2 regions of the Pseudomonas sp. NY15435 genome follow, and region 1 is predicted to be linked to the other one. Evidence: predicted binding sites of a transcription regulator. Region 1 holds the regulator's gene; the other holds the start of a gene.
The links. Region 1 encodes FliA, which starts transcription of late flagellar genes. Its sites were predicted from a motif close to CTAAAGTTTNNNNNNNNNNNGCCGNTAA; they were not measured.
Positions count from the first base shown of each region.

Region 2: ACNFH5_RS17255 (flagellar protein MotY) is a predicted target of FliA. The motif match lies at 13,111-13,138, and genes of this name have one in related genera.

Region 1 is NZ_JBLUQA010000003.1:176,080-190,951, reverse strand. Features, by position in the region: gene ACNFH5_RS08120 (TPM domain-containing protein) at 1-50, shown strand, start outside; gene flhA (flagellar biosynthesis protein FlhA) at 192-2,315, shown strand; gene flhF (flagellar biosynthesis protein FlhF) at 2,327-3,637, shown strand; gene fleN (flagellar synthesis regulator FleN) at 3,802-4,629, shown strand; gene fliA (RNA polymerase sigma factor FliA) at 4,626-5,375, shown strand; gene ACNFH5_RS08095 (chemotaxis response regulator CheY) at 5,573-5,947, shown strand; gene ACNFH5_RS08090 (protein phosphatase CheZ) at 5,967-6,749, shown strand; gene ACNFH5_RS08085 (chemotaxis protein CheA) at 6,782-9,010, shown strand; gene ACNFH5_RS08080 (protein-glutamate methylesterase/protein-glutamine glutaminase) at 9,088-10,206, shown strand; gene ACNFH5_RS08075 (flagellar motor protein) at 10,206-10,946, shown strand; gene motD (flagellar motor protein MotD) at 10,962-11,843, shown strand; gene ACNFH5_RS08065 (ParA family protein) at 12,158-12,946, shown strand; gene ACNFH5_RS08060 (chemotaxis protein CheW) at 13,044-13,979, shown strand; gene ACNFH5_RS08055 (chemotaxis protein CheW) at 14,054-14,533, shown strand; gene ACNFH5_RS08050 (DUF2802 domain-containing protein) at 14,535-14,872, shown strand, end outside.
Region 2 is NZ_JBLUQA010000006.1:391,969-406,840, forward strand. Features, by position in the region: gene glpK (glycerol kinase GlpK) at 1-593, opposite strand, end outside; gene ybaK (Cys-tRNA(Pro) deacylase) at 766-1,236, shown strand; gene ACNFH5_RS17195 (PhzF family phenazine biosynthesis protein) at 1,330-2,115, shown strand; gene ACNFH5_RS17200 (electron transfer flavoprotein subunit alpha/FixB family protein) at 2,212-3,156, shown strand; gene ACNFH5_RS17205 (ABC transporter ATP-binding protein) at 3,153-4,214, opposite strand; gene argF (ornithine carbamoyltransferase) at 4,232-5,149, opposite strand; gene ACNFH5_RS17215 (molybdopterin oxidoreductase family protein) at 5,464-7,557, shown strand; gene grxD (Grx4 family monothiol glutaredoxin) at 7,690-8,016, shown strand; gene ACNFH5_RS17225 (MFS transporter) at 8,081-9,244, shown strand; gene bfrB (bacterioferritin BfrB) at 9,293-9,769, opposite strand; gene ACNFH5_RS17235 (bacterioferritin-associated ferredoxin) at 9,989-10,204, opposite strand; gene ACNFH5_RS17240 (peroxiredoxin) at 10,466-11,068, shown strand; gene rnt (ribonuclease T) at 11,313-11,993, opposite strand; gene pyrC (dihydroorotase) at 11,990-13,036, opposite strand; gene ACNFH5_RS17255 (flagellar protein MotY) at 13,175-14,185, shown strand; gene ACNFH5_RS17260 (argininosuccinate synthase) at 14,318-14,872, shown strand, end outside.

The DNA of each region.
Region 1 (14,872 bases):
CCGGCGGTGGTGGTTCCAGCGGCGGTGGCGGCGCTTCAGGAAGTTGGTGATCCGGCCGCTCTGAATCAGCTATTTCCAGCCCTTCGAGAAAGTTGGAACGCTTCCTGCAAAACCCTGTGCGGATGCCCGGTTGGGCGTCAAAAGTTTGATCCGGCGGCCACCTCGGCCGCCAACGCGCAGGGGAATCACGGGTGGATCGTACGCAACTGATCGGCACTGTTCGCAGCAATCTGGTAGGGCTCAGCCGGGGCAACCTCGGCGTGCCGCTGCTGCTGCTGGCGATGCTGGCGATGATGACCCTGCCCATCCCGCCGTTCCTGCTGGATGTGCTGTTCACCTTCAACATCGCGCTGTCCATCGTCGTCCTGCTGGTCAGCGTGTATGCCCTGCGCCCGCTGGATTTCGCCGTATTCCCGACCATCCTGCTGGTCGCCACCCTGTTGCGCCTGGCGCTGAACGTCGCGTCCACCCGCGTCGTGCTGCTGCACGGCCATGACGGCCACGCCGCCGCGGGCAAGGTGATCCAGGCCTTCGGTGAGGTGGTGATCGGCGGCAACTACGTCGTCGGTATCGTGGTCTTCGCGATCCTCATGATCATCAACTTCGTGGTGGTCACCAAGGGTGCCGGGCGTATCTCCGAGGTGAGCGCGCGTTTCACCCTCGACGCCATGCCCGGCAAGCAGATGGCCATCGATGCCGACCTCAACGCCGGCCTGATCGAGCAGGCGGAAGCCAAGAAGCGTCGCGCCGAAGTGGCCCAGGAAGCCGACTTCTATGGTTCCATGGACGGTGCCAGCAAGTTCGTCCGCGGTGACGCCGTCGCCGGCCTGCTGATTCTCTTCATCAACCTCATCGGTGGCGTGGCCATCGGCATGATCCAGCACTCGATGAGCTTCGGCGACGCCGGCAAGGTCTACGCCCTGCTGACCATCGGTGACGGTCTGGTGGCGCAGCTGCCGTCGCTGCTGCTGTCCACCGCCGCCGCGATCATGGTGACCCGCGTCTCCAGCTCCGAGGACATGGGCCAGCAGGTCAACCGCCAGATGTTCGCCTCGCCCAAGGCGCTAGCGATCTCCGCCGCCATCCTGATCGCCATGGGCCTGGTCCCGGGTATGCCGCACGTGTCCTTTGTCGGCTTGGGCGGCTTGGCTGCCGCTGGCGCCTACCTGATCTGGCACCGCCAGCGCCAGGCCAGCCAGAAGGCCGAGCAGGAAGCCCAGACCCAGCAGGAACTGCTGCCGGCGCAGCGTGCCGAGCAGACCAAGGAGCTGGGCTGGGACGACGTGACCCCGGTGGACATGGTCGGTCTGGAGGTGGGCTACCGCCTTATTCCGCTGGTGGACCGCAACCAGGGCGGCCAACTGCTGGCGCGGATCAAGGGCGTGCGCAAGAAGCTGTCCCAGGACCTGGGCTTCCTGATGCCGTCAGTGCATATCCGCGACAACCTCGACCTGCTGCCCAACGCCTACCGTTTGACGCTCATGGGCGTCAGTGTGGCGGAAGCCGAGATCTATCCGGACCGCGACCTGGCGATCAACCCCGGCCAGGTGTTCGGCACCCTCAATGGCATCGCTGGCAAGGACCCGGCCTTCGGCCTGGAAGCGGTGTGGATCGAGGCTTCGCAGCGCGACCAGGCGCAGTCCCTGGGCTACACCGTGGTGGATGCCAGTACCGTGGTTGCCACCCACCTGAACCAGGTGCTGCACAAGCATGCCCACGAGTTGCTCGGCCACGAGGAAGTCCAGCAACTGATGCAGCTGCTGGCCAAGACCTCGCCCAAGCTCGCCGAAGAGCTGGTGCCGGGGCTGATTTCCCTCTCGACCCTGCTCAAGGTGCTTCAGGCACTGCTGCAGGAACAGGTGCCGGTACGCGACATTCGTACCATCGCCGAAGCCATCGCCAACGTGGCAGCGAAGAGTCAAGATCCCGCCGCGATGGTGGCGGCGGTTCGCGTCGCGCTGTCCCGCGCAATCGTGCAAACCATTGTGGGACTAGAGCCGGAGCTGCCTGTGATCACTCTGGAACCCAGGTTGGAACAGATATTGCTCAACAGTCTTCAGAAGGCCGGACAGGGCTCCGAAGACGGCATGTTGCTGGAACCCGGAATGGCCGAAAAGCTGCAGCGCTCGATGGTTGAAGCGGCGCAGCGTCAGGAGATGCTTGGCAAGCCGGCGATTCTGCTGGTGGCAGGTCCCATCCGCGCGATGATGTCGCGATTCGCCCGGATGGCAGTTCCCACCATGAACGTGCTGGCCTACCAGGAAATCCCGGACAACAAACAAGTCACGATTGTTGCCACCGTTGGGCAGAATTGAGGTCCAAGACCATGCAGGTAAAACGCTTCTTCGCCGCTGATATGCGTCAGGCCATGAAACTGGTCCGTGACGAACTGGGCCCGGATGCCTCGATCATCGGCAATCGCCGTGTCGCCGGCGGCGTGGAGCTGACCGCGGCGCTGGATTACCAGGCCCCGGTGGCTGCCAGCAAGCCGAACCCGGCGCTGGAAGCCGAACTGCGCAAGACCCAGGCGAAGATCGCCCAGGCCAAGGCGGACCTGTCGGCCCCGGCCCGCGCAAGCGATGGTGTGCGCAAGGACCGTCAAATGTACGGCACCCAGGCGCCGCGTCGCAGCGCTGCCGAGACCCTCGCCGAAGCCATGGACGCTCCGGTCGCCCCGGCGCCCGCCGCTGCCGGCCAGCAGGCGCTGGAAGCCATGCGCTTCGAGCTCAACGGCCTGCGCGAACTGATTGAAGTGCAGCTGGGCTCGATTGCCTGGAACCAGTTGCAGAACCAGCGTCCGAAACAAGCCAACCTGTGGCGTCGCCTGCAACGCATGGGGCTGCCGGCCGATCTGTCGCGCAACCTGCTGGAGCGCGTGGCGTCCATCGCCGACCCGAAGCAGGCCTGGCGCATGCTGCTGGCGCACCTGGCGCGCTCGATCAATACCCCGGAAATCGACCTGCTGGAGCAGGGTGGCGTGATCGCCCTGGTCGGCCCGGCCGGCATGGGCAAGACCACCACCCTGGCCAAGCTGGCTGCCCGCTACGTGCTGAAATATGGCGCGCAGAGCATTGCCCTGGTGTCCATGGACAGCTTCCGCATCGGCGCCCAGGAGCAGATCAAGACTCTCGGCCGTATCCTCAATGTGCCGGTGACCCTGGTCGATCCGGGCCAGTCGCTGATCCAGGCCATGGCGCCGCTGGCGCGCAAGCGCCTGGTGCTGATCGACACCGCCGGCCTGCCGGCCAACGATCCGGCGCTGCGCATGCAGCTCGAAGCGCTGTCGTCGCTGAGCCTGAACGTGAAGAATTACCTCGTGCTGGCCGCGACCAGCCAGAGTCAGGTGCTCAAGTCCGCCTGGCAGAACTATCGTTCCTGTGGGCTGGCCGGGTGCATCCTGACCAAACTGGACGAAGCGGGAAGCCTCGGCGAAGCTCTGGCTCTGGCTATCAGCCAGCATCTCCCGGTAGCCTATCTGGCTGACGGGCCGAAGATCCCGGATGACCTGCATGTGGCACGCGCGCACCAGTTGGTGAGTCGTGCGGTGAGCCTGCAGTCGCCCGAAGAGCCCTGCGAAGACGCCATGGCGGACATGTTCGCCGGTCTTTACCAACAGCCGGTGCGTCGCGCCAGCTGAAGATTGTGAGCCCCGTGTGGGGCGTGGGGTGGCCGCTTGGGCCGCCCAAGCGATGCGGATGCTCTGTTAGACGATCCGCGAGCGCCGGAGGCGGTAGAGCACTGCAACCGGATTAGCCGAAACGCCAGAAGCGTGACGGTCGAACGACGAGACAAGGTATTGATATGGGTATGCATCCCGTTCAGGTAATCGCGGTCACTGGTGGCAAGGGTGGCGTAGGCAAGACCAACGTGTCAGTGAACCTGTCGCTGGCGCTGGCCGATCTCGGCCGCCGCGTCATGCTGCTGGACGCCGACCTGGGCCTGGCCAACGTTGACGTGCTGCTGGGCCTGTCGCCCAAGCGGACGCTGGCCGACGTGATCGAAGGCGAATGCGACCTGCGCGACGTGATCCTCCAGGGGCCCGGCGGCATCCGCATCGTCCCGGCGGCCTCGGGCACCCAGAGCATGGTGCACCTCACGCCGATGCAGCACGCCGGCCTGATCCAGGCCTTCAGTGATATCAGCGACAACATCGATGTGCTGGTGGTGGATACCGCTGCCGGCATCGGCGATTCGGTGGTGAGCTTCGTCCGTGCCGCCCAGGAAGTGCTGCTGGTCGTTTGTGATGAACCCACGTCCATCACCGATGCCTACGCTTTGATTAAACTGCTCAATCGCGACTACGGCATGACCCGATTCCGCGTGCTGGCGAACATGGCCCACAGCCCTCAGGAAGGTCGCAATCTGTTCGCCAAGCTGACCAAGGTCACCGACCGCTTCCTGGACGTGGCGCTGCAGTACGTCGGCGCCATTCCCTACGACGAGTCGGTGCGCAAGGCCGTGCAGAAGCAGCGTTCGGTGTATGAGGCGTTTCCGCGCAGCAAGGCTTCCCTGGCCTTCCGTGCAGTGGCGCAGAAGGTCGACAGCTGGCCGCTGCCGGCCAACCCACGAGGGCACCTGGAGTTCTTCGTCGAGCGCCTGGTGCAACATCCCACGGGTTCGGCCGTATGACCGCGGCCTCCGGAGCGCGTATGTACAGCAAGGCACAGGCGCACAACTCCCAGGAACTGCTGATCCAGAAACACGCCCCTCTGGTGAAGCGCATCGCCTACCACCTGCTCGGCCGCCTGCCGGCCAGCGTGCAGGTGGAGGACCTGATGCAGGCCGGCATGATCGGCCTGCTGGAGGCGGCGAAGAAATACGATCAGGGCAAGGGCGCGAGCTTCGAAACCTACGCCGGCATCCGCATCCGTGGCGCCATGCTCGATGAGGTGCGCAAGGGCGACTGGGCGCCGCGTTCGGTCCACCGCAACACCCGCATGGTCAGTGACGCCATCCGCGCCGTCGAGGCGCGCACCGGACGTGACGCTAAAGATCAGGAGGTTGCTGCCGAACTCAATATGAGCCTCGAAGATTATTACGGCATCCTCAGCGACACCCAGGGCAGCCGTCTGTATAGCTTCGATGACATGTTGCAGGACGGCGACCAGGGTAGCGGCTTTGCCGAAGACGCATCGCACCACGACAACGAGCCGTCCCACGGGCTGGAGGATGAGCGCTTCCAGGCGGCCCTGGCCGACGCCATCACCAAGCTGCCCGAGCGTGAGCGACTGGTGCTGGCCCTGTACTACGACGAGGAACTCAACCTCAAGGAGATCGGCGAAGTACTGGGCGTCAGCGAGTCCCGCGTCAGCCAGTTGCACAGCCAGTGCGCCGCGCGCCTGCGTTCGCGTCTGGCGGAGTGGCGCGCTCGCTGAGCATCGGGTAGTTTCGCGTCGACTGCTTCTGAGAGGCAGTGCTGAAGGGATTTTCCTTAGGCAAGTTATAGGCTTACGAATTTTTGGGTGACGTTCCTTTGACGCGCCCACAGCAAAGAGCGCACGGCGCTCAATGAATTGACGGCACGCCCGCCAGGGCGCGTTTGGTATCGATGGAGGCAGGTTTGGACAAGAACATGAAAATTCTCATCGTGGACGACTTTTCCACGATGAGGCGCATCATCAAGAACCTCCTGCGGGACCTGGGGTTCACCAACACCGCAGAGGCCGACGACGGCACCACTGCGCTGCCGATGCTGCACAGCGGCAACTTCGATTTCCTCGTTACCGACTGGAACATGCCCGGCATGACCGGCATCGACCTGCTCCGTGCAGTCCGCGCCGACGAGCGTCTGAAGCACCTGCCGGTGCTGATGGTCACCGCCGAAGCCAAGCGCGACCAGATCATCGAAGCGGCCCAGGCCGGGGTCAACGGCTATGTGGTCAAGCCTTTCACCGCTCAGGTGCTGAAAGAAAAGATCGAGAAGATTTTCGAGCGGGTCGGCAGCTGAGGCTGACCAAGAGGGCGTCATGGATTTCAACGAATCCGCGGGTGACTTCGAGTCGACCCTGAAAAAACACGCGCGCGAATTGGTCGACTGCCTCGAACGCGGCGAAGTCCAGACTGCCGTGCAGCTGATCTCCGAGCTCAACCAGGCGCGCGATCGCGGCCTTTACCAGGAAGTGGGCAAGCTCACCCGTGAGCTGCACAACGCCATCGTCAACTTCCAGATCGACCCCAGCTCGCCCCGCGCCCAGGAAGTCTCGCAGATCGCCGACGCCACTGACCGCCTGTCCTATGTGGTGACGATGACCGAGAAAGCGGCCAATCGCACCATGGACCTGGTGGAAGAGTGCACCCCGGTGGTCATGCACATCGAGACCCAGGCCAAGGAACTGCAGGAAGACTGGTCGCGCTTCATGCGCCGCGAGCTGGGTCCCGAAGCCTTCCGCGACCTCGCCAAGCGTGTCGAGCAGTTCCTCTACATCAGCGCCCAGGACAGCCGCAAGCTCTCCGCGCACCTGAACGACATCCTGCTGGCGCAGGACTTCCAGGACCTTACCGGGCAAGTGATCAAACGCGTCACCAAGCTGGTGACCGAGGTCGAATCGAACCTGGTGAAGCTGGTCTGGATGGCAGGGCAGGTCGATCGCTACGCCGGCATCGAGCATGACCACGAGAGCATGCGCGACGCGGTGGAAAAAGAAAGATCGTCCAAGGGTGAAGGTCCGCAGATTGCTGCCGATACAAGAAAGGACGTCGTGTCCGGTCAGGACGATGTCGACGATCTGTTGTCCAGCCTTGGTTTTTAAGCGTCCGCTGACGCTGTAGAGGGAGCACCCGAATGAGCTTCGACGCCGATGACGAAATCCTCCAGGACTTCCTGGTGGAGGCCGGCGAGATCCTCGAGCTACTGTCCGAACAACTGGTCGAGCTGGAAAGCCGTCCGGAAGACATGGACCTGCTCAATGCCATCTTCCGTGGGTTCCACACCGTCAAGGGTGGGGCGGGCTTCCTCCAGCTGAACGCGCTGGTCGAGTGCTGCCACATCGCCGAGAACGTCTTCGACATGCTGCGCAAAGGCGAACGCCGCGTGGATGCCGAACTGATGGACGTGATGCTGCAGGCGCTGGATACCGTCAACGTCATGTTCCAGCAGGTCCGTGACGCTGAGGAACCGACGCCGGCTACTCCCGAGCTGCTCGCCGCGCTGTCACGACTGGCTGATCCGAACGCCGCTCCGGCCGAAGCGCCGGTTGCCGCTTCGGTGGCTGCTGAGCCGGTTGTAGAGGAAGCTCCTGCTGCTCCTGCCGCCTATGGCGACATCACCGATGCCGAGTTCGAGCAACTGATGGATGCCCTCGAGCCCACCGCTGATGCGCCGGCCGCGCCGGTAGGCGCGGGTGGCGACGACATCACCGATGACGAGTTCGAAGCGCTGCTCGACCAACTGCACGGCAAGGGCCAGTTCAGCGCTGGCGCCAAGGAGCCCGCCAAGCCGGCGCCGGCCCCCGCTGTCGAGACCCCGGCCGGCGGCGACGAGATCAGCGACGACGAGTTCGAAGCACTGCTGGACCAGTTGCATGGCAAGGGCCAGTTCACTGGCGCGAAGGAAGAAGCCAGCGCTCCCGTCGAGGCTGCCGCACAGACGAAGCCTGAGGAAGCTCCGGCCGCCAGCGGCGATGACAACATCACCGACGACGAATTCGAGAAGCTGCTCGATGAACTGCATGGCAAAGGCCAGTTCACCGGTGCGAAAGAAGAACCGGCCGCGGCTGCCAAGCCGGCTGCCGCAACGCCTGCGCCCAAACCCGCTGCCGCTCCGGCTCCAGCTCCGGCCGCTGCCGCCAAACCCGCTGCTGCCGCCAAGCCTGCCGCTGCCGCCGCTGACAAGCCGGCCAACGAGGCGGAAACCACCGTCCGTGTGGACACCGCGCGCCTGGACGAGATCATGAACATGGTCGGCGAACTGGTGCTGGTGCGTAACCGCCTGGTGCGCCTGGGCCTGAACAGCGGCGACGAGGCGATGGCCAAAGCCGTCTCCAACCTCGATGTGGTCACCGCCGACCTGCAGTCGTCGGTCATGAAGACCCGCATGCAGCCGATCAAGAAGGTCTTCGGCCGCTTCCCGCGCCAGGTCCGCGATCTGGCGCGCAATCTGAAGAAAGAGATCAACCTCGAGCTGATCGGCGAAGAGACCGACCTGGACAAGAACCTGGTCGAGGCCCTCGCCGACCCGCTGGTGCACCTGGTGCGCAACGCGGTGGACCATGGCATCGAAGGCCCTGACGAGCGCGAGGCCGCCGGCAAGTCGCGTTCGGGCAAAGTGGTGCTGTCCGCCGAGCAGGAAGGCGACCACATCCTGCTGTCGATCTCCGACGACGGCAAAGGCATGGACCCGGACGTGCTGCGCGCCAAGGCGGTGGAGAAGGGCCTGCTGGACAAGGACGCGGCCGATCGCCTGTCCGAATCCGATTGCTACAACCTGATCTTCGCCCCGGGCTTCTCGACCAAGACCGAGATTTCCGACGTCTCCGGCCGCGGTGTCGGCATGGACGTGGTGAAGACCAAGATTTCCCAGCTCAACGGGATCATCAACATCTACTCGACCAAGGGCCAGGGCTCGAAGATCGTCATCAAGGTCCCGCTGACCCTGGCGATCATGCCGACCCTGATGGTGATGCTGGGCAACCAGGCCTTCGCCTTCCCGCTGGTCAACGTCAACGAGATCTTCCACCTCGACCTGTCGAACACCAACGTGGTCGACGGCCAGGAAGTGGTGATCGTCCGCGACAAGGCCCTGCCGTTGTTCTACCTCAAGCGCTGGCTGGTGCCGGGCGCGCAGTATGACGAGCCGGGCGAAGGTCACGTGGTGATCCTCTCCGTGGGCACCCAGCGCATCGGCTTCGTGGTCGACCAACTGGTGGGCCAGGAAGAGGTGGTGATCAAGCCGCTGGGCAAGATGCTGCAGGGCACGCCGGGCATGGCGGGGGCGACGATTACCGGGGACGGGCGCATCGCGCTGATCCTCGACGTGCCGAGCATGCTCAAGCGCTACGCCCGTCGTATCTGACCGCCGTGGGCGAGCGCAGTCAATAAAACAAGCTGCGCTGGCCCATGTGATGGAAGAAGTTTTTTTCAGGAGTGTCTATGGCTGTCAAAGTCCTGGTGGTGGACGATTCGGGGTTCTTCCGCCGCCGCGTCTCGGAGATTCTTTCGGCTGATCCGCAGATCCAGGTGGTCGGTACGGCTACCAATGGCCGCGAGGCAATCGATCAGGCGCTGGCACTCAAGCCCGATGTGATCACCATGGACTACGAGATGCCGCTGATGGACGGCATCACTGCCGTGCGGACCATCATGCAGCGCTGCCCGACGCCGGTCCTGATGTTCTCCTCGCTGACCCACGAAGGCGCGCGGGTGACCCTGGACGCGCTCGACGCTGGCGCCGTCGATTACCTGCCGAAGAATTTCGAGGACATCTCGCGCAACCCGGACAAGGTCCGCCAGCTGCTGTGCGAGAAGGTCCACACCATTGCCAAGAGCAACCGTCGCTTCGCTGCGTACTCTTCGTATTCCTCGAGCCCGTCGGCACCGGCTTCGACTCCGGCCGCCAGCGCTGCGCGTCAGGCTGCGCCCGCTTCGTCGGCCGGCAGCCATGCGCCGGCCGCTCCGGTGCCGGCGACCTCTGCCGCCCCAAAGCGTAAGCCCTACCGGCTGGTAGCCATCGGCACTTCGACCGGTGGGCCGGTGGCGCTGCAGCGGGTCCTGACCCAACTGCCTGCCAACTTCCCCGCGCCGCTGGTGCTGATCCAGCACATGCCGGCGGCCTTCACCAAGGCGTTCGCCGAGCGCCTGGACAAGCTGTGCAAGATCACCGTCAAGGAGGCCGAGGACGGCGACATCCTCCGACCCGGCGTGGCCCTGCTGGCCCCCGGCGGCAAGCAGATGATGGTCGACGCCCGTGGCGCGATCCGCATTCTTCCCGGTGACGAGCGCCTGAACTACAAGCCCTGCGTGGATGTGACCTTCGGTTCCGCGTCCAAGGCCTATGGCGACAAGGTCCTGGCGGTGGTTCTCACCGGCATGGGCGCCGATGGCCGCGAGGGCGCGCGCATGCTCAAGCAGGGCGGTGCCCAGGTGTGGGCGCAGGATGAAGCCAGCTGCGTGATCTATGGCATGCCCATGGCGATCGCCAAGGCGGGCCTGGCCGATGCGGTGTACAGCCTGGATGACATCGGTCGCCACCTGACCGAGGCCTGCGGCTGATGGATGTCCTCAGCCTGGTCGGCCTGATCCTCGCGCTGGTTGCCATCATCGGCGGCAACTTCCTCGAGGGCGGGCACGTCGGTGCCCTGGCCAACGGCCCGGCGGCGCTCATCGTGGTCGGCGGTACGCTGGCCGCGGCCCTGCTGCAAACTCCCGTCGCGGTGCTCAAGCGCGCCGTGACCATGCTGCGCTGGATGGTCCTGCCGCCCAAGGTGGACCTGGTCGGCGGCATCAACCATGTGGTCGGCTGGAGCATGACGGCGCGCAAGGAAGGCCTGCTGGGCCTGGAAGCCGTCGCCGACGCCGAGCGCGACCCCTACGCGCGCAAGGGCCTGCAATTGCTGGTGGATGGCACCGAGCCGGAGACCATCCGCAGCATCCTCGAAGTCGACCTGTTCAACCAGGAAAGCCGTGACCTCGCCGCCGCCAAGGTGTTCGAGGCGATGGGCGGTTACTCGCCGACCATCGGCATCATCGGCGCGGTGATGGGCCTGATCCATGTGATGGGCAATCTTGCCGACCCCAGCCAGCTGGGCAATGGCATCGCCGTCGCGTTCGTCGCCACCATCTATGGCGTCGGCCTGGCCAACCTCCTGCTGCTGCCCATCGGCAACAAGCTGAAAAGCATCGTGCTGCGTCAGTCCTGCTACCGCGAAATGCTCATGGAGGGTCTGCTGTCCATCGCCGAGGGTGAGAACCCGCGCTCCATCGAGCTGAAGCTGCAAGGCTTCGTCGGCTAAGGGGGAGGGATGCGTATGCCTCGCCGCCGGCGCCATGAGGAACACGAGAATCACGAACGCTGGCTGGTGTCCTACGCGGACTTCATCACCCTGCTGTTCGCCTTCTTCGTGGTGATGTACTCGATCTCCTCGATCAACGAGGGCAAGTACAAGATCCTCTCGGAGACCCTGACCGGCGTGTTCAACCAGCCGGACCGCTCGATCCGCCCGATCCCCGTCGGCGAGGAGCGCCCGCGCACCCAGCAGCCGGACCAGTCGCTCAACGAACCGCAGGATGACGGCCAGACCCAGGGCAACCCCGATACCCTGCAGCAGATCACCGACAGCGTGCGCCAGGCTTTCGGCGACCTGATCTCCACCGACCAGCTGTCGGTGCGCGGCAACGAGTTCTGGATCGAGATAACCCTCAATTCCAGCCTGCTGTTCCCCAGTGGCGACGCGATACCCAACGACGCCGCCTTCGCCATCATCGAGAAGGTCGCCAGGATTCTGGCGCCCTACCGCAACCCGGTGCACGTCGAGGGCTTCACCGACAATGTGCCGATCCATAATTCGCAGTACCCGACCAACTGGGAACTGTCGGCGGCACGCGCCGCCAGCATCGTTCGCATGCTTGCCCAGGACGGCCTCGACGCCGGTCGGCTGGCGGCGGTGGGCTATGGCGAATTCCAGCCAGTGGCGGACAATGCCACGGCGGATGGCCGCGCACGCAACCGCCGAGTGGTGCTGGTGATCTCCCGCAACCTGGAGGTGCGCCGCAGCATCAGCGGGGTGGGCAGCGGCAAGGCGCAGCCGGACCCGGCGTTGCGGCATGCTGGCACGCAATCTGCACCAGTGATTGCCAGCGAGGCGCCCGGCAGTGGCGCCGTCAATTCTTCGTCATCGGCAGGGGACTAGGGTCTGATGATGCTTTTGGCGCGGCCGCGACGGAGCCGCATTTTGCGCAGTGTTAGGCGCGAGGAGTGTGGTTTGGTCATTCCAAATGAACGACGAGTAACGCAGCACTGCGCAAAATGCGGCCCGTCCCTTCGGGTTGCGCGGCAAATCACGCCATGCGTCGTTGCGGGACTTGAAAAGGGAATGACCATTTCCTGCGCCCCGCGTCTAGCCTGGCGTGATTTGTCGCGGCAACGCGGCTCGTGCCAAAAGCATCATCAGACCCTTCACATGATGACTCTGATCCGATCCTGTGCATGCGGGGAGCCAGCACTATGAAAGTCTGGGCGGTAGCCAACCAGAAAGGTGGCGTGGGCAAGACCACATCCTCCATCGCATTGGCCGGCCTGCTGGCGGACGCCGGCAAGCGCGTGCTGATCGTCGACCTGGACCCCCACGGCTCGATGACCAGTTACTTCGGCCACGACCCGGACACCCTGGAGCACAGCGTATTCGACCTGTTCCTGCACCAGGGCAACGTGCCCGAGGGCCTGCCGCAATCGCTGTTGCTTCCCACCAGCCACGAGAACATCCGCCTGCTGCCCTCCAGCACCGCGCTGGCCACCCTGGAGCGCCAGTCGCCCGGGCAGAACGGCCTGGGTCTGGTGATCGCCAAGAGCCTGGCGCAGCTGTGGAACGAATTCGACCACGCCATCATCGACAGCCCGCCACTGCTGGGCGTGCTGATGGTCAACGCCATGGCGGCCAGCCAGCATCTGGTGATCCCGGTGCAGACTGAATTCCTCGCCCTCAAGGGCCTGGAACGCATGGTCAACACGCTGAAAATGGTCAATCGCTCGCGCAAGCAGGCGCTGCCGTTCACCATCGTGCCGACCCTGTTCGACCGTCGTACCCAGGCATCGCTGGGCACGCTTCGGGTGTTGCGCGATACCTATCCGGACACCCTCTGGCAGGCGTTCATCCCGGTGGACACCAAGCTGCGTGATGCCAGCCGGCTGGGCACAGTGCCCTCGCGCAACGACGGCAACAGCCGCGGCGTGATCGCCTACCGCGCGCTGCTCAAGCATCTGCTGGCCCATGTGCCGGCGAGCCAGGTAGCCTGAAGATGGCAGGCACGATTAAAAGAATCCGACGGATGCGCTCAAGAGCGGCGCGTCTGCTGCCGATAGGCTGGACAGTCACCTTGCGCGGTTATCCATCATGAGTCGTTCCGCTACCGCCACACGCCCCCAGCTCGCGCTGCAGTCCTACCTGGACGCGCTGCTGCAGGAGGCCACTTTCGAAGACTTCGTCGCGGAACCGGTGGCGCAGCCTGTTGCTGCGCCTGTCGTTCTCGCTCCGGTTGCCCCGGTGGCACTGGTCGTCAGCGAGCCGGTCGCACCCTTGCTCGCCGAGCCTCAGGCTGCCGTCGTACAGGCGCCGGAAACCAGCGTCAGCCTCGACGAATTTGAAGCAGCGGTGCTGGAAGAACAGGTCCGCGATGCGCGTTTGAACGCGGCTGCCCGTGAGCCGGTGGTCCAGGCTCCGGCGGTCGAAGTGCGCCTGTCCGAGCCGGTCGCGGAAGCCTTTGTCGCCGATGAGCCGCCGGCACAGCTGGCCCAGGTCATCGACCTGCATCAGCCCGGCAGCGCCGAGATGCCCGCCGCGCCGCTTAAGCTGCTCGATGACGGTCGCCCGGTGTGGGCCGCCGAGCCCTTCGAGTGCCTGCTGTTCGACGTCGCCGGGCTGACCCTGGCGGTGCCGCTGGTGTGCCTGGGCTCCATTTATCCACTGGCGGGGCACGACCTGACCCCGCTGTTCGGCCAGCCCGACTGGTTCCTCGGCATCCTGCCGGGGCAGAACGGCAACCTGAAGGTGCTCGACACCGCGCGCTGGGTGATGCCCGAGCGTTACCGCGACGATTACCGCGAGGGGCTGCAATACGTGATTTCCGTGCAGGGCTACGAGTGGGGGCTGGCCGTGCACCAGGTCAGCCGCTCGGTGCGCCTGGACCCGTCCGAGGTGAAGTGGCGCAGCCAGCGCCAGCAACGCCCGTGGCTGGCCGGCACGGTGATCGACCAGATGTGCGCGCTGCTCGATGTCTCGGCCCTGGCCGAATTGATCGCCAGCGGCGCGGCCAAGCGCCTGCAGCCCTGAGGCCGGGTGCAATCCTGATTTGACAGACAACCTCCGCGCCGCAGGCGGCGTGGAACCAGAAGAGGCGAGGGGATATGAAGAAAACGTCAGCGCAAGGTGCCGAAGATCCGATTCTGCAGTGGGTCACCTTCCGCCTGGACAACGAGACCTACGGCATCAACGTGATGCAGGTCCAGGAAGTGCTGCGCTACACCGAGATCGCGCCGGTCCCCGGGGCCCCGAGCTACGTGCTGGGCATCATCAACCTGCGCGGCAACGTGGTCACTGTGATCGACACCCGCCAGCGCTTCGGCCTGGACCCGGCTCCGGTCTCGGACAACACCCGCATCGTCATCATCGAAGCTGACAAGCAAGTCGTCGGCATCCTGGTCGATAGCGTTGCCGAGGTCGTCTACCTGCGCCAGTCCGAGATCGAGACCGCGCCGAACGTCGGTAACGAGGAATCGGCCAAGTTCATCCAGGGCGTCTGCAACAAGAACGGCGAGCTGCTGATCCTGGTCGAGCTGGACAAGATGATGACCGAGGAAGAGTGGTCGGAGCTGGAGAGCATCTGAGGTGCTGATCGCTCTGGTGGTGCTCGGTATCGCCTGCGCGGGGCTCGCGCTGGCCTGTGTGTGGCTGTCCGGCCGGCAGCGCGCCCAGGAAGCACGGGCGGCGCAACTGGAGAAGCAGTTGGCGGTGTTCGAGCAGCGTCTGAAGGAACAGGGCAAGCGCATCGAGTCGTACCAGCAGATCAACATCCGCATGGGCGAAGAGCTGCGCGAGCTGAACAAGCAGGTCGCGCCGTTGCCTGAGCGCCTGGTGCGCATGGAGCAGCGCGACCCGTCCAGCCTGTCCTTCAGCCAGGCCGCGCGGCTGGTCGGCATGGGCGCCAGCCCTGAGGACCTGACCCA
Region 2 (14,872 bases), on a different contig from region 1:
ATATCGAACATCAGGGTACGCGAGGCGTTGGTGTAGTCGGTGACGTGTACCTCGCCCTCGGTAAGCTTCCAGATCAGCCAGGTGTCGACCGTGCCGAACAGCAGCTCGCCGCGCTGGGCGCGTTCGCGGGCACCTTCGACGTTATCGAGGATCCACTTCAGCTTGGTGCCGGAGAAGTACGGATCGATGACCAGCCCGGTGGTGTCGCGGATGTGCTGTTCCAGGCCGTCGCGCTTGAGCTGCTCGCAGATAGCCGCGCTGCGCCGGCACTGCCAGACGATGGCGTTGTGAATCGGTCGGCCGGTGGCCTTGTCCCATACCAGGGTGGTTTCGCGCTGGTTGGTAATGCCGATGGCAGCCACTTCGGCGACGCTGATATTGGCCTGGGCCAGCGCCTCGACGAGGGTCGAGCTCTGGGTTGCCCAGATTTCCATCGGGTCATGTTCGACCCAGCCCGGCTGCGGGTAGATTTGCGCGAACTCGCGCTGGGCCGTGCTGACCACGTTGGCGTCGTGGTCGAAGATGATGGCGCGCGAGCTGGTGGTGCCCTGATCGAGGGCGACGATGTATTTCTTGTTCTTCAGGTCGGTCATGCGGGCGGCCTTGTGCGGATTCCGTTCGGCAGTCCCGGCCACGCGGGCCGGAAGGTGAATGGCGCAGACCATACGGGATTCGTCCGTGTCGGTGAAGCGAACACCGTGCAGTGCAGCACGCCTTGGCATACTGTTATGCGCTGGAAAGCCGCTTGCGAGAAGCCCGCCGATCATGACCCCCGCTATCGACCTGCTGAAGAAGAACCGCGCCGAACACCATGTGCTGAGCTACGAGCACGACCCCAAGGCGCCGTCCTACGGCCTGGAGGCCGCCGAGAAGCTCAACCTCGACCCGGCGCGCGTATTCAAGACTCTGCTGGCAGCGAGCGAGAAGGGCGAGTTGCTGGTGGCGGTGGTGCCGGTGGCAGGCACGCTGGACCTCAAGGCGCTGGCTCATGCGGCAGGCGTGAAGAAGGCCGACATGGCCGACCCCACTGCGGCGCAGCGCGCCACCGGTTACCTGGTCGGCGGCATCAGCCCGTTGGGGCAGAAGAAGCGCCTGCGTACCTTCATCGATGAATCCGCCCAGGGCTTCCCGACTATCCACGTCAGCGCCGGGCGCCGTGGGCTGGAAGTGGAGCTGAGCGCCGAGACGCTGGCCGGGCTGACTTCGGCAAAGTTTGCGCCCATCGGGCGTAGCTGACCGGTCGAAAGCGAAGACTGTTCGGTCCATTCTGTACGGTTCGCCGCCCGTCGGCTTCTGTCATGCTCGGCCATCACTTACAAGGAGATCGCCATGCTGCTCGACTTCCATCAGGTGGACGCCTTCACCGACCGTCCCTTCGCCGGCAACCCGGCCATGGTCTACCGCCTCGACGGCTGGCTGAGCGACGAACTGATGCAGAAGATCGCCGCCGAGCACAACTTGTCGGAGACCGCTTTCCTGGTGCGCGAATCCGAAGGCTGGCGTATCCGCTGGTTCACCCCGACCGCCGAAGTGCCGCTGTGCGGCCACGCGACCCTGGCCAGCGCCCATGTGCTGTTCGAGGTGTTCGATGAGCCGGGCGAGGTGCTGGAGCTGAATTCCCTGTCCGGACCGCTGCGCGTTACCCGTGAGGATGGTCGGTTGGCGCTGAACTTCCCGGCGCAGCCGCCGAGCGAAACCGGCACCACCGTGGAGCTGGCCAGCGCACTGGGCGTGGATGTGGTGGATGCCCTGAGCAACGCCTCGCATCTATTGGCGTTGCTGGAGTCCGAGCAGGCCGTGCGTGAGTGCAAGCCCGACTTCGCCGCTCTGGCGCGCCTGCCTTACCTGGGCGTGATCGTCACCGCGCGCAGTGATGACTATGACTTTGTTTCGCGCTTCTTCGCCCCGGCCATTGGTCTCAATGAAGATCCGGTGACCGGCGCTGCCCACTGCAGCCTGATTCCCTACTGGTCGGGTCGCCTGAACAAGCTGCAGATGCGCGCATTCCAGTGCTCCGAGCGGGGCGGCGAGCTTTGGTGCCGCCTGGAAGGCGACCGAGTGAGCATCGCCGGCTACGCGCGCCTGGTGGCCAGCGGTCGTCTGCTGGTTGTTTGATCTGTGACCGGGGGGGCTTCCCGCTCCCTGGCGTAGGCTGGCCTTCACTGAATACCGTGCCCCTCTGGCGCGGTTCGCAGATTCGGAGGCAGGCCCGTGGCCATTCTGCTCATCGCTGACTATCACCGCACCGACGGCTCCGCCGTTCTGGCTCCCGCGACCCTGAGCGCGCTGACTGCCGCCCGGCAGATCGGCGGCGAGGTGCATCTGCTGCTGGCCGGTAGCGTCCTCGACGAACTGGCCGCGCGTGTCCGTGCCATTGATGGCGTTGACCGCGTGCTGCTGGCGGACGATCCCGCCTACGACCATCTGCTGGCGGAAAGCCTGTCAGCGCTGGTGGTGCAGCTTGCGCCGCGCTACAGCCATATCCTCGCGCCGGCCACCGCGGTGGGGCGCGATTGCCTGCCGCGGATTGCCGCTCTGCTGGATGTGGACGCGGTATCCGACGTCATCGCTGTCCTCGACCACCAGACTTTCCAGCGCCCGATCTACGCCGGCAACGCCATCGCCACCGTGCGCTGCGAGGCGGCGGTGAGCGTGCTGGGCATTCGTCCCACTGCATTCGATCCGGTTGCCCTTGGCGGCGGCAACGCCGAACTGGAACGCATCGGCGGTCCGGGCGATCTCGGTCTGGCGCAGTGGCAGGGCGAGGAGCATCCGGACTTCGAGCGCCCCGCGCTGGAGTCGGCGAAAGTCATAGTGGCCGGTGGGCGTGGTCTGCAAACCGAAGAAGGTTTCGCTGCGCTCTATCCGTTGGCGGATCGTTTGCACGGTGCCGTCGGCGCTTCGCTGGCGGCGGTGGACGCGGGCTTCGCGCCGGCAGAATTGCAGATCGGCCAGTCCGGGCGCATCGTTGCGCCGGAGTTGTATCTGGCCGTAGGCATTTCCGGCGCGGTGCAGCACGTGGCGGGCATGAAGGACGCCAAGGTGATCGCCGCGATCAACCTCGACCCGGACGCGCCGATCTTCGAGATTGCCGACTACGGTTTGCAGGGCGACCTGTTCGAGTTGCTGCCCGAACTTGAGAAGGCGCTCGCCTAGAGCGCCACACTGCCCTGGGCCGGGAACAGTACCAGGTGCTCGGCGGCGACGCCGATACCGACCTCATCGCCCGGCTGGTGGTCGGCGTGGCTGGGGAAGAGCGATTCGAGCTGAGTGCCGGTGGGCAGTTGCAGACGATAGAGCGTCGCCGCGCCGAGGAAGGACTTGCCGACAATCCGTGCCTTCAGTGCGCCATCGGCAGCCGGCACCAGGTCGTCAGGGCGCAGCAGTACATCCACCGCACTGCCATCCGGCAGGCTGTAGGCGCGGTTGCCGCGTAGCAGGCCCAACTCGGTCTGCACCGCATCGTTGCCGTGCATCTGTCCGCGAATGAAATAACCCTGGCCGACGAAGCTGGCAACGAAGGGCGTCTGCGGCTCGTGGTAGAGGTTGAACGGGGTGTCCCACTGTTCCAGCAGGCCGTTGCGGAACACGCCAACGTGATCGCTGACGGCGAAGGCTTCTTCCTGGTCATGGGTGACCAGGATCGCGCTGGTGCCGCGCGCCTTGAGGATGTCACGGACCTCGTGGCTGAGCTGGCGGCGCAACTCCACGTCGAGGTTGGAGAAGGGTTCGTCGAGCAGCAGCAGTTGCGGCTGCGGCGCCAGCGCGCGGGCCAGTGCCACACGCTGTTGCTGGCCGCCGGAAAGTTCGTGAGGGAAGCGCAGGCCGAGGCCGTCGAGCTTCACCAGTTCCAGCAACTCGCCGACGATGCGCTCGCGCTCGGGGTGCTTGCGGATGCCGAAGGCGATGTTGTCCGCCACCGACAGGTGCGGGAACAGTGCGTAGTCCTGGAACACCATGCCGATCCGGCGCTTCTCCGGCGACAGGGTGAAGCCGGGGCGGGAAATCACCTCGCCGCCCAGTTCGATGCGCCCGCTCTGTACTGGCTCGAAACCGGCGATGGCGCGCAGGGTCGTGGTCTTGCCGCAGCCCGAGGGGCCGAGCAGGCAGCCGATGTCGCCGGCGTTCAGGTGCAGGCTGACGCCTTGCACCACACGCTGCTGTTCATAGCCACAGGAAAGATCGTCGAGGTTGAGCAGCAGCGTTTGGGTCATCGGACTCGAAGTGGGGCTTAAGCGTAGTGCGCGTGCTCGACCAGCAGTTCGAGCAGGGCTTTCTGGGCGTGGAGACGGTTTTCCGCCTGGTCCCAGGCCACGGAGCGCGCGTCGTCCAGCAGGTCTTCGCTGATCTCTTCGCCACGGTGGGCCGGCAGGCAGTGCATGAATAGTACATCCGCCGCCGCGCCGTCGAGCAGCTCACGTGTTACCTGATATGGCTGGAACAGGCGCAGGCGCGCGGCCGCTTCGTCTTCCTGGCCCATCGAGGCCCAGACGTCGGTGCTCACCAGGTGTGCGCCGGCTACCGCCTCACGCGGGTCACGGAAGATCTTCACGCGCTCGCCGGCCAGTTCCATCAGGGCGGCGTTCGGCTCGTAGCCTTCCGGGCAGGCCACGTTCAGTTGGAAGTCGAAGCGGATGGCTGCCTCGATGTAGCTGTTGCACATGTTGTTGCCGTCGCCGATCCAGGCCACGGTCTTGCCGGCGATGCTGCCACGGTGCTCATGGAAGGTCTGCATGTCGGCCAGCAACTGGCAGGGGTGCAGGTCGTCCGACAGGCCGTTGATCACTGGCACGCGGGAGTTCTCGGCAAACTCGATCAGGTTGCTGTGGGCGAAGGTGCGGATCATCACCGCATCGACCATCCGCGACATCACCCGTGCGGCATCGGCGATCGGCTCGCCGCGGCCCAGCTGGGTGTCGCGCGGGGAGAGGAAGATGGCCTGGCCGCCGAGCTGGATCATGCCGGCTTCGAAGGAAATCCGCGTCCGCGTCGAGGCTTTCTCGAAAATCATGCCCAGCACGCGGTTCTTCAGCGGTTCGTAGAGCACACCTCGGTCTCGCAAGTCCTTCAGCTCGGTGGCGCGGCGGATCAGACCGAGCAGTTCTTCGGTCGTGTAATCCAGCATCGAGAGGAAGTGACGTGCGCTCATGGTTCGTACCTACTACTTATTCTCAGAATCAGGCCGAGGTACCGACCGGCTTTCGTGAGAAAAAACGGGCTGAACCTGCGGCGGGACCGCATGGAGCGGAAAATGGAGGAAGGCGCGATCCTATAAGGAAATGACGGATCTACGCAAGTTTCGCCCGGAAGGCCCGTCGGGCGGGGTTTCTCCATGGTCGTTCCTGATGCCCGGGGATTCACCCGACGGAAGCTGGTGGTGCTGCGCCAGGACTGGATTCATAGTGCTTTGCACCCCACGACCGGCCCCATGAGGCGCCGGCGACAACAAAAACGAGGCGAGCCATGAGCAAGACCCTCCACCACCGTGCGTGCCACCTGTGCGAGGCCATCTGCGGCCTGACCATCGAGACCGAGGACGAGCGCATCCTGTCCATCAAGGGTGATGCCCAGGACAGTTTCAGCCGCGGCCACGTCTGTCCCAAGGCAGTAGCGCTGCAGGACATCCAGAACGACCCCGACCGCCTGCGCCAGCCGGTGCGCCGCGTCGGCAGCGAATGGCAGCCGATCGGTTGGGATGAGGCTTTCGAGCTGGTCGCCACCCGCCTGGCGGAGATTCGTGAGCGCCACGGCAACAACGCGGTGGCGGTGTACCAGGGCAATCCCAGCGTGCACAACTATGGCCTGATGACCCATAGCAACTACTTCCTCGGCCAGTTGAAGACCCGTAATCGCTACTCGGCGACCTCGGTGGACCAGCTGCCGCATCACCTGGTCAGCCAGCAGATGTTCGGCCATGGCCTGCTGATTCCGATTCCCGACATCGACCACACCGACTTCATGCTGATCCTGGGCGGCAACCCGCTGGCCTCCAACGGCAGCATCATGACCGTGCCGGATGTGGAGAAACGTCTGAAGGCGCTGAAGGCTCGCGGCGGCAAGCTGGTGGTGGTTGACCCACGCCGTACCGAGACGGCGGCAATTGCAGACCAGCATCTGTTCGTCCGCCCTGGTGAGGACGCCGCGTTGCTGCTGGGCATTCTCGATACGTTGCTCAGCGAAGGGCTGACCCGTGAAACGTCCCTGCCGGTGAGTGGCCTGGATGCAGTGCGCGAAGCACTGGCGCCGTTCAAGGTTGACGCCATGGCCGCGCGCTGTGGCGTGCCGGCTGATGAAATCCGCCAGCTGGCACGGGCGTTCGCCGCCGCCGACAAGGCCGTCTGCTACGGACGCATGGGCGTTTCGACGCAGGTCTTCGGCAGCCTGTGCCAGTGGCTGGTGCAACTGATCAACCTGGTCACCGGCAACCTCGATCGTGTCGGCGGCACGCTGTGCACCACGCCGGCCGTTGACCTGGTAGCGACCACCGCGGGTGGCGCGTTCAATCGCTGGCAGAGTCGCGTGTCCGGCCTGCCCGAGTACGGCGGCGAGCTGCCCGTGGCGGCGCTGGCCGAAGAGATGCTGACCGAAGGCGAAGGGCAGGTGCGCGCGTTGGTGACGGTGGCCGGCAACCCCGTGCTGTCCACGCCCAACGGCCGGCGCCTGGAACAGGCGCTGGACGGCCTGGAGTTCATGCTCAGCGTCGATCTGTACATCAACGAAACCACCCGCTACGCCGATCTGATCCTGCCGCCCACCGCACCGCTGGAGCACGACCACTACGACACGACCTTCAACGTCTTCGCGGTGCGCAATGTCACCCGTTTCAACGAGGCGATCCTGCCCAAGCCCGAGGGCGCGCTGCACGACTGGGAAATCTTCGTCGGCCTCGCCAAGGCCTACGCCGCGCGCCAGGGCGCCGAGCTCAAGCCGACTATGGCGCCGGAGCAGATGATCGAGATGGGCCTGCGCTTCGGCCCCTACGGTGATGCCAGCGAGCACAAGCTCAATCTGGCGCGGCTGCGCGAATACCCGCACGGGCTGGACCTGGGCCCGCTGCAGCCGAACCTGGCGCCGCGCCTGAAGACCGCCAGCCGCAGTATCGAGGCGGCGCCGGAGATATTCCTGAATGATCTGCGTCGCTTCGCCGATACCCAATCGCCGGCGGTTGACCAACTGCTGCTGATCGGGCGTCGCCACGTGCGCAGCAACAACTCGTGGATGCACAACTATCACCGCCTGGTGAAGGGCAAGCCGCGCCATCAGCTGCTCATGCACCCGCAGGACCTGGCCTCGCGCGGGTTGGCGGACGGGCAGAAGGTGCGGGTGCGTTCGCGAGTCGGCAGCATCGAAATCGAGGTGGCGGCCAGTGATGAAGTCATGGCCGGTGTGGTCAGCCTGCCCCACGGCTGGGGCCACGGGCGGCCGGGTGTGCAACTGTCCATCGCCCGCGAGCAGGGTGGCGCCAGTGCCAACGACCTGACCGACGAGCGCCATCTCGATGCGCTCTCCGGCAACACCGCGCTCAACGGCGTGCCGGTGGAGGTCGAGGCGGCCTGACAGGCTGTCGCAGGGTATTTGCAAAGCCGAGCGTTGCACTCGGCTTTGCAGTACAATGCGCCGTACCGTGCCGGCCTATGCCCCGAGAGGCGACTGCCGGGTCAGTGTCTGATAGTTAAGCCGAGGAAGTTCATGGATATCATCGATACCATCAAAGAGCAGATCTCCAGCAACCCTGTTCTGCTGTACATGAAGGGTTCGCCGAACGCTCCCCAGTGCGGTTTCTCGTCCCGCGCCGCGCAGGTGCTGATGGCTTGCGGCGAAAAATTCGCCTATGTCGACATCCTGCAGAACCCGGAAATCCGCGCCAACCTGCCCAAGTACGCCAACTGGCCGACCTTCCCGCAACTGTGGGTCGGTGGTGAACTGGTCGGCGGCAGCGATATCCTGGCCGAGATGTTCGAGAAGGGTGAGCTGCAACCGCTGATCAAGGACGCCGTGAGCAAGGCCAACGCCTGAGTCTTTCGTGCTGTTGCACAAAGCCCCGCCTTGGCGGGGCTTTGTTTTTGGGAAGAAATAAAAGATGACTGAACAGACGCGGGCCAACGCCGCGCGCTGGGCGTGCGGATACTGCTTCGCCATGGGCGGGATGGTCCATGGCAGCGTGATGGGGCGGGTGCCTGCCCTCAAGAGCATGACCGGGGTGGACGAGCAGCAACTGGGCCAGGCCCTGCTGGGCGCGGGCTTTGGCGCGCTGCTGGCGTTCGCTTTTGCCGGCGCGCTGGTGCGCCGCTACGGCAGCCGGGCGATCACCGTGCTTTCGGGGCTGGCGCTGATGGCGACCTTTCCCCTGCTCGGGCTGGCGCAGGACGTCTGGGTCCTGGCAGCGGGCTTCCTCGCTGTCGGCCTGACCTTCGCGACCATGGATGTGGCGATGAACACCCAGGCGGTTGAAGTCGAACGGCGCCTCGGCCGCCCGTGCATCTCCAGCCTGCACGGCATGTACAGCCTGGGCGGGTTGGTCGGTGCTGTCGGAGCAGCGGCTTTCGCCGACCTGGCGCCGATCTGGCACTTCAGCCTGCTGGCGCTGATCGCCGTGGCGATCCTGCCGCTGTTTGCCCGTCATCTGTTCGAGGGCCGTCCGGAGCCCATGGAGGAGGAGGCGCCAGCCCAGCGTGGCTGGCGCCTGCCGCCACCGGCACTGATCGGCCTGGGTCTGCTGACGCTCTGTGCGTTCGTTTCCGAAGGAGCGGTCGCCGACTGGGGGGCTTTGCTGTTGCACCAGGTATTGGGCGCGTCCGAACGCCTGGCAGCACTGGGCTTCGCGGCATTCTCCGCGACCATGGTGCTGGGCCGGTTGTTCGGTGATCGCCTGCGCGTGCGCTTCGCTGACGAGGCGCTAGTGCGCAGCCTGGCGCTGCTGGCCATTGCGGGCATGCTGTTGGCGTTGTTCAGCCCGTGGATAGGCGGGTCGATCGCTGGTTTTGCGCTAGTGGGCGCCGGACTGTCGGTGGTGGTGCCGATCCTGATCGGCGCGGCGGGTAACCGGCCGGGTGTCGAGCCTTCGCGCGGCGTGGCGGCAGTGGCGTCGTTCGGCTATGGCGGCTTGCTGATGGGCCCGCCGTTGATCGGCTTCCTCGCCGAACACGTGGGCTTGCGCCTGTCGCTGCTGGTGGTGATCGGGTTGTGCGCGGGCCTGGTGTTCAAGGCCGGGCTGGTGCGTCGTCCGCCCAAGGCGAATGTCTAGAAGGGAAGGGCACCGGCGTCCACAACTGCGCCGGTGCCTTGTTTCTGATCAGTCGTCTTCGTGCATGTGCGACTGCAGGTAGTTCTCCAGGCCGACTTTCTGGATCAGGCCCAGCTGGGTTTCCAGGTAGTCGATATGCTCTTCCTCGGACTCGAGGATGTCCTTGAGCAGGTCGCGGCTGACGTAGTCATGCACGCTTTCGCAATGCACGATGGCGTCGCGCAGGTCCTTGCAGGCCTTGAGCTCCAGGTTCAGGTCGCACTGCAGCATTTCCTGGGTGTTCTCGCCAATCAGCAGCTTGCCCAGGTCCTGCAGGTTGGGCAGGCCTTCGAGGAACAGGATGCGTTCGATGAGCTTGTCGGCGTGCTTCATCTCATCGATGGACTCGTGGTACTCGTGCGCGCCGAGGCGCTTCAGGCCCCAGTCGTTCCACATGCGCGAGTGCAGGAAATACTGGTTGATGGCGATCAGCTCGTTGCCGAGGATCTTGTTCAGATGCTGGATGACTTTCTTGTCGCCTTTCATGCCGGGGTCCTGCCGTGTGGAGTGGGAGAGATTGAAATTCTCGCGCCCTTATAACCATCTGTCAAACATAAGTCCTTGAATTTGTTATAAAAAGGAATATGAATGCGAATGTTTTCATTCCGCAACTGGGCGCTAAATCACTGAATTGCGGGCATAAAAAAACCGGGCCATGGCCCGGTTTCTTCGGAATTGCTGCTGAACTGATCAGCGGTATTTTTCTCAGCCTGCCGCATAGGCCAGGTTGTAGTTCATCGCCTGGGCGCTTTGCAGCTCGCCGAGGGTATCGCGAACCACCTGTTTGGCCAGGCAGGCGCACTTGCCACATTGAGTGCCGACACCGGTGCACTCGCGCACTTCGCGATAGTTGCAGGCGCCGTCGTAGATCGCATCGCGGATCTGGGTATCGGTAACACCGTTGCAGAGGCAGACGTACATGGTTGCACTACAGTCGCTGTGGGGTTGTTGGAAGCGATACTAATAATAATGAGAATGATTGTCAAAAGTTGCCGGGGTCTCATTTCGACGGTCCGATAAATGGTCAATCGGTTCAGTGAGTTAGCCCCGAGTCCGCGCAGATGTAGGTGTTGCGGGTGGGGTGTATGATGGCTGCCCCACTGGAGTGACGGGCCCTCAAGCACGGCAGTTTCGACCGGGCGCAGCCGCCACTCCCAGCGCCTCACCATTAAGGAGAATCAAATGAGCGTACTCGTAGGTAAGAAAGCTCCCGATTTCAACGTGGCCGCCGTACTGGGCACTGGCGAGATCGTCGACAGCTTCGTGTTGTCCGAAGCCATCAAGGGCAAGTACGGGCTGGTGTTCTTCTACCCGCTGGACTTCACCTTCGTCTGCCCCTCCGAGCTGATCGCCCTGGACCACCGCATCCCCGACTTCCAGGCGCGCAACGTCGAGGTGATCGGCGTTTCCATCGACTCCCACTTCACCCACAACGCCTGGCGCAATACCCCGGTGGACAAGGGCGGCATCGGTCCGGTCAAGTACACTCTGGCGGCCGACATCACCCACGAGATCTGCAAGGCCTATGACGTGGAGTCCGAAGGCGGCGTGGCTTTCCGCGGTGCATTCCTGATCGACAAGAACGGCGTGGTGCGCTCGCAGATCGTCAACGACCTGCCGCTGGGCCGCAACATGGACGAGCTGCTGCGTCTGGTCGATGCCCTGCAGTTCACCGAGGAGCACGGCGAAGTCTGCCCGGCCAACTGGAAGAAGGGCGACAAGGGCATGGCCGCCTCGCCTGAAGGCGTCGCCGCCTATCTGGCCGAGCACGCCGGCAAGCTGTAAGGCTGTCCGGTGATGAAAGAGCCCCGCTTCGGCGGGGCTTTTTCATGGGCGCGCAGGATTGCTTTTCGTAGGAGCGAGCTTGCTCGCGAACAAGGGATCAGGTGTGCATAGCGGCCAGGTCTGACGTTCACCGGGCGGTGGTTCGCGAGCAAGCTCGCTCCTACAGGAAGCCGGCAAGCCCTGCGTGCAGGAAAGAAAAAGCCCCGCCTGAGCGGGGCTTTGTCATGGGATCAGGAAGAGAGGATCAGTCCTCGTCTTCCATCCAGCCGCCGAATTCCTTCCAGCGGTTGACGATGCCGCAGAACAGCTCCGCGGTCTTCTCGGTGTCGTAGCGCGCCGAGTGGGCCTCGCGGTTGTCGAATTCGATGCCGGCGGTCTGGCAGGCCTTGGCCAGTACGGTCTGACCGTAGGCGAGGCCGGCAAGGGTCGCGGTGTCGAAACTGGAGAACGGGTGGAACGGGTTGCGCTTCACGCCGCTGCGGTTGACCGCCGCGTTGAGGAAGCCGAGGTCGAAGCTGCTGTTGTGCCCGACCAGGATCGCCCGCTTGCAGCCATTGGACTTCAGCGACTTGCGAATGCCGCGGAAGATCTCGGTCAGCGCCTGTTCTTCCGGTACCGCCATGCGCAGCGGATGGTCCAGCTTGATGCCGGTGAACTCCAGCGCAGCCTGCTCGATGTTGGCGCCTTCGAAAGGCTCCACGCGGAAGAAGTAGGTGTGCTCGGGGAACAGGTAGCCGCTCTCATCCATGCCGATAGTGACGGCGGCGATTTCCAGCAGGGCGTCGGTGCCGGCGTTGAAACCGCCGGTCTCAACGTCCACCACGACCGGCAGGTAGCCACGGAAACGGCGCGCCATCGGGTGGCGCGGGCCGGGCGGGAAGGAACCGTCGAGTTCTCCTTCGAAGATTTCGTTCTCGTCACTCATGCCTCGGTCTCCAGCAGGCGCCAGCGCAGTTTTTCACCGGCGCGCAGCGGGACCACGTCGAAGTCGCCGAAGGGCAGGGATGCCGGTGCTTCCCATTCTTCGCGGACCAGGGTGATGCGGTCGCTGTTGCGCGGCAGGCCATAGAAGTCGGGGCCGTGCAGGCTGGCGAAGCCTTCCAGCTTGTCCAGCGCCTTGCGCTGCTCGAAGGCTTCGGCGTACAGCTCGATGGCGGCGTAGGCGGTGTAGCAGCCGGCGCAGCCGCAGGCCGCTTCCTTGGCGTGGCGCGCGTGGGGGGCCGAGTCGGTGCCGAGGAAGAACTTCGGGCTGCCGCTCACTGCTGCATCCAGCAGGGCTTCCTGGTGGGTATTGCGCTTGAGGATCGGCAGGCAATAGAAGTGCGGGCGGATGCCGCCGACCAGCATGTGGTTGCGGTTGTAGAGCAGGTGGTGGGCGGTGATGGTGGCGCCGACGTTAGCCGGGGCGGCCTTGACGAAGGCGGCGGCATCGCCGGTGGTGATGTGCTCGAAGACCACCTTGAGGGTCGGGAAACGCTCGACCACGCGGGTCAGGTGCTCATCGATGAAGCGCTTCTCGCGGTCGAACACGTCGACTTCGGCACGGGTCACCTCGCCGTGCACCAGCAGCGGCAGGCCGACTTCGGCCATGGCTTCAAGCACGTGGAAGATGTTGTCGACGCTGGTCACGCCAGAATCGGAGTTGGTGGTGGCGCCGGCCGGGTACAGCTTGGCGGCGTGCACGAAGCCCGAGGCCTTGGCAGCGCGGACTTCCTCTGCGCTGGTGCGGTCGGTGAGGTACAGCACCATCAGCGGCTCGAAGCGGCTGCCGGCCGGACGGGCAGCCAGGATGCGCTGGCGGTAGGCGTCGGCTTCGGCGGCGTTGCGTACCGGCGGAACCAGGTTCGGCATGATGATGGCGCGGCCGAAGGTGCGGGCGGCGTCGCCGACGGTTTGCGCGAGTGCGGCGCCGTCGCGCAGGTGGATGTGCCAGTCGTCGGGGCGCAGGAGTGTCAGGCGGTCGGACATGCGGATTCCAGGGGTGCGGTTGCAGCGGGAAGAGGGTGAAATGCTACCGGAAAAGCCCGCCGCCGGCACTCGCTATCAAGTTTTGCCGAGGCCGACCGATAGAATCTGGGACGCCTATTTACCTGTGTGGATGCCACCGTGCGCCAGCCATCTCTACTTCTCCTCACTCTTTGTGCGAGCCTTCCGGCCTGGGCGCTGACCTTTCAGACGCGCATGGAAAGTGCGCAATGGACGGTAGAGGGCGACCAGTTCGAGTGCCGGTTGTCGCAGAGTGTGGCCGGTTTTGGCCTGGGCGAGTTCGTCTGGCGCGCCGGTGAGCAGCCAACCTTCCGCCTCAAACCGCAGACGGGCTGGCTGGGCAGTGGCTCGGCGACCTTGCTGGCGGCCGCGCCACCGTGGCGGCCGGGGCAGGGTGACCTGAACCTGGGGTCTGTGCAGGTGGGTGCGGGCGATGTTCCGTTCAACAGTACGCAGCAGCAGGCCGGGCGCTTGCTCGGCGGTCTGCTGGAGGGCCGCGCGCCGGAAGTGCGCCACCGCACGCGCACCGGCGAGACCCTGCTGGTGCGGCTGATGCCGACGCGTTTCGCGGATGGTTACACGAAGTTCCAGGACTGTTCGACGAAGATGCTTCCGGTCAACTTCGACCAGGTGCGCCAGAGCCAGGTCGGCTTCCCGGACGGCGGCACCGAGGTCGACCCGTTGGGCCGCGCCAAACTGGACATCATCCTGCAGTACATGAAGGCCGACCCGACGGTGAATCGCATCGAACTGGACGGTCACTCCGACAACACCGGCAACCGCCTGGCCAACCGTGAAGCCTCGCGCCGACGCGCCATCGCCGTGATGGAGTACCTCAAGGCCAACGGCGTGGCGGAAGCGCAGATCACCGTGCGTTTCTATGGCGAGCGTTACCCCTTGGTGAAGAACAACTCCGCCGCCAACCGCGCGAAGAACCGCCGGGTGACGGTGAACCTGTCCCGCGAGGCGGTGGCTGAGCAGCCGGCTGTTGAGGCTCCGCCTGCACCTGCCGCAACCGCTCCCACCGCACCGACTCCCGCCGCCAACGCTCCTGCGCAGGGCGCGCCCGCGACGCCTGCCGCCAGCGCCTCCAATCCGCCTGCCACGCCGCCCGCAGTACCCAAGGGTTAAGCCGCGGCGTCGGGTCGCACCGACGATAGTATTTGTCGCTTTGTCGTCAAAAGCTGTCGCCCCTCTGTAAATTATTCCGAGCGGACAGTAGAATCGGTCCCTTTCGTGACAACCCCCGTGGAGTTGAGTGGCATGGCGGACGTGAAGAAGGTAGTCCTGGCGTATTCCGGTGGCCTGGACACCTCCGTAATTCTGAAGTGGCTGCAGGATACCTATAACTGTGAAGTGGTGACCTTCACCGCCGACCTGGGTCAGGGCGAGGAGGTCGAACCGGCCCGCGCCAAGGCCAAGCAGATGGGCGTGAAAGAGGTCTTCATCGAGGACCTGCGAGAAGAGTTCGTCCGCGACTTCGTGTTCCCGATGTTCCGCGCCAACACTGTCTACGAAGGCGAGTACCTGCTGGGTACTTCCATCGCCCGTCCGCTGATCGCCAAGCGCCTGATCGAGATTGCCAACGCCACTGGCGCTGATGCCATCTCCCACGGCGCCACCGGCAAGGGCAACGACCAGGTTCGCTTCGAACTGGGCGCCTATGCGCTCAAGCCGGGCGTGAAAGTGATTGCTCCCTGGCGCGAGTGGGACCTGCTGTCCCGCGAGAAGCTGATGGACTACGCCGAAGCCCACAACATCCCGATCGAGCGCCACGGCAAGAAGAAATCGCCGTACTCCATGGATGCCAACCTGCTG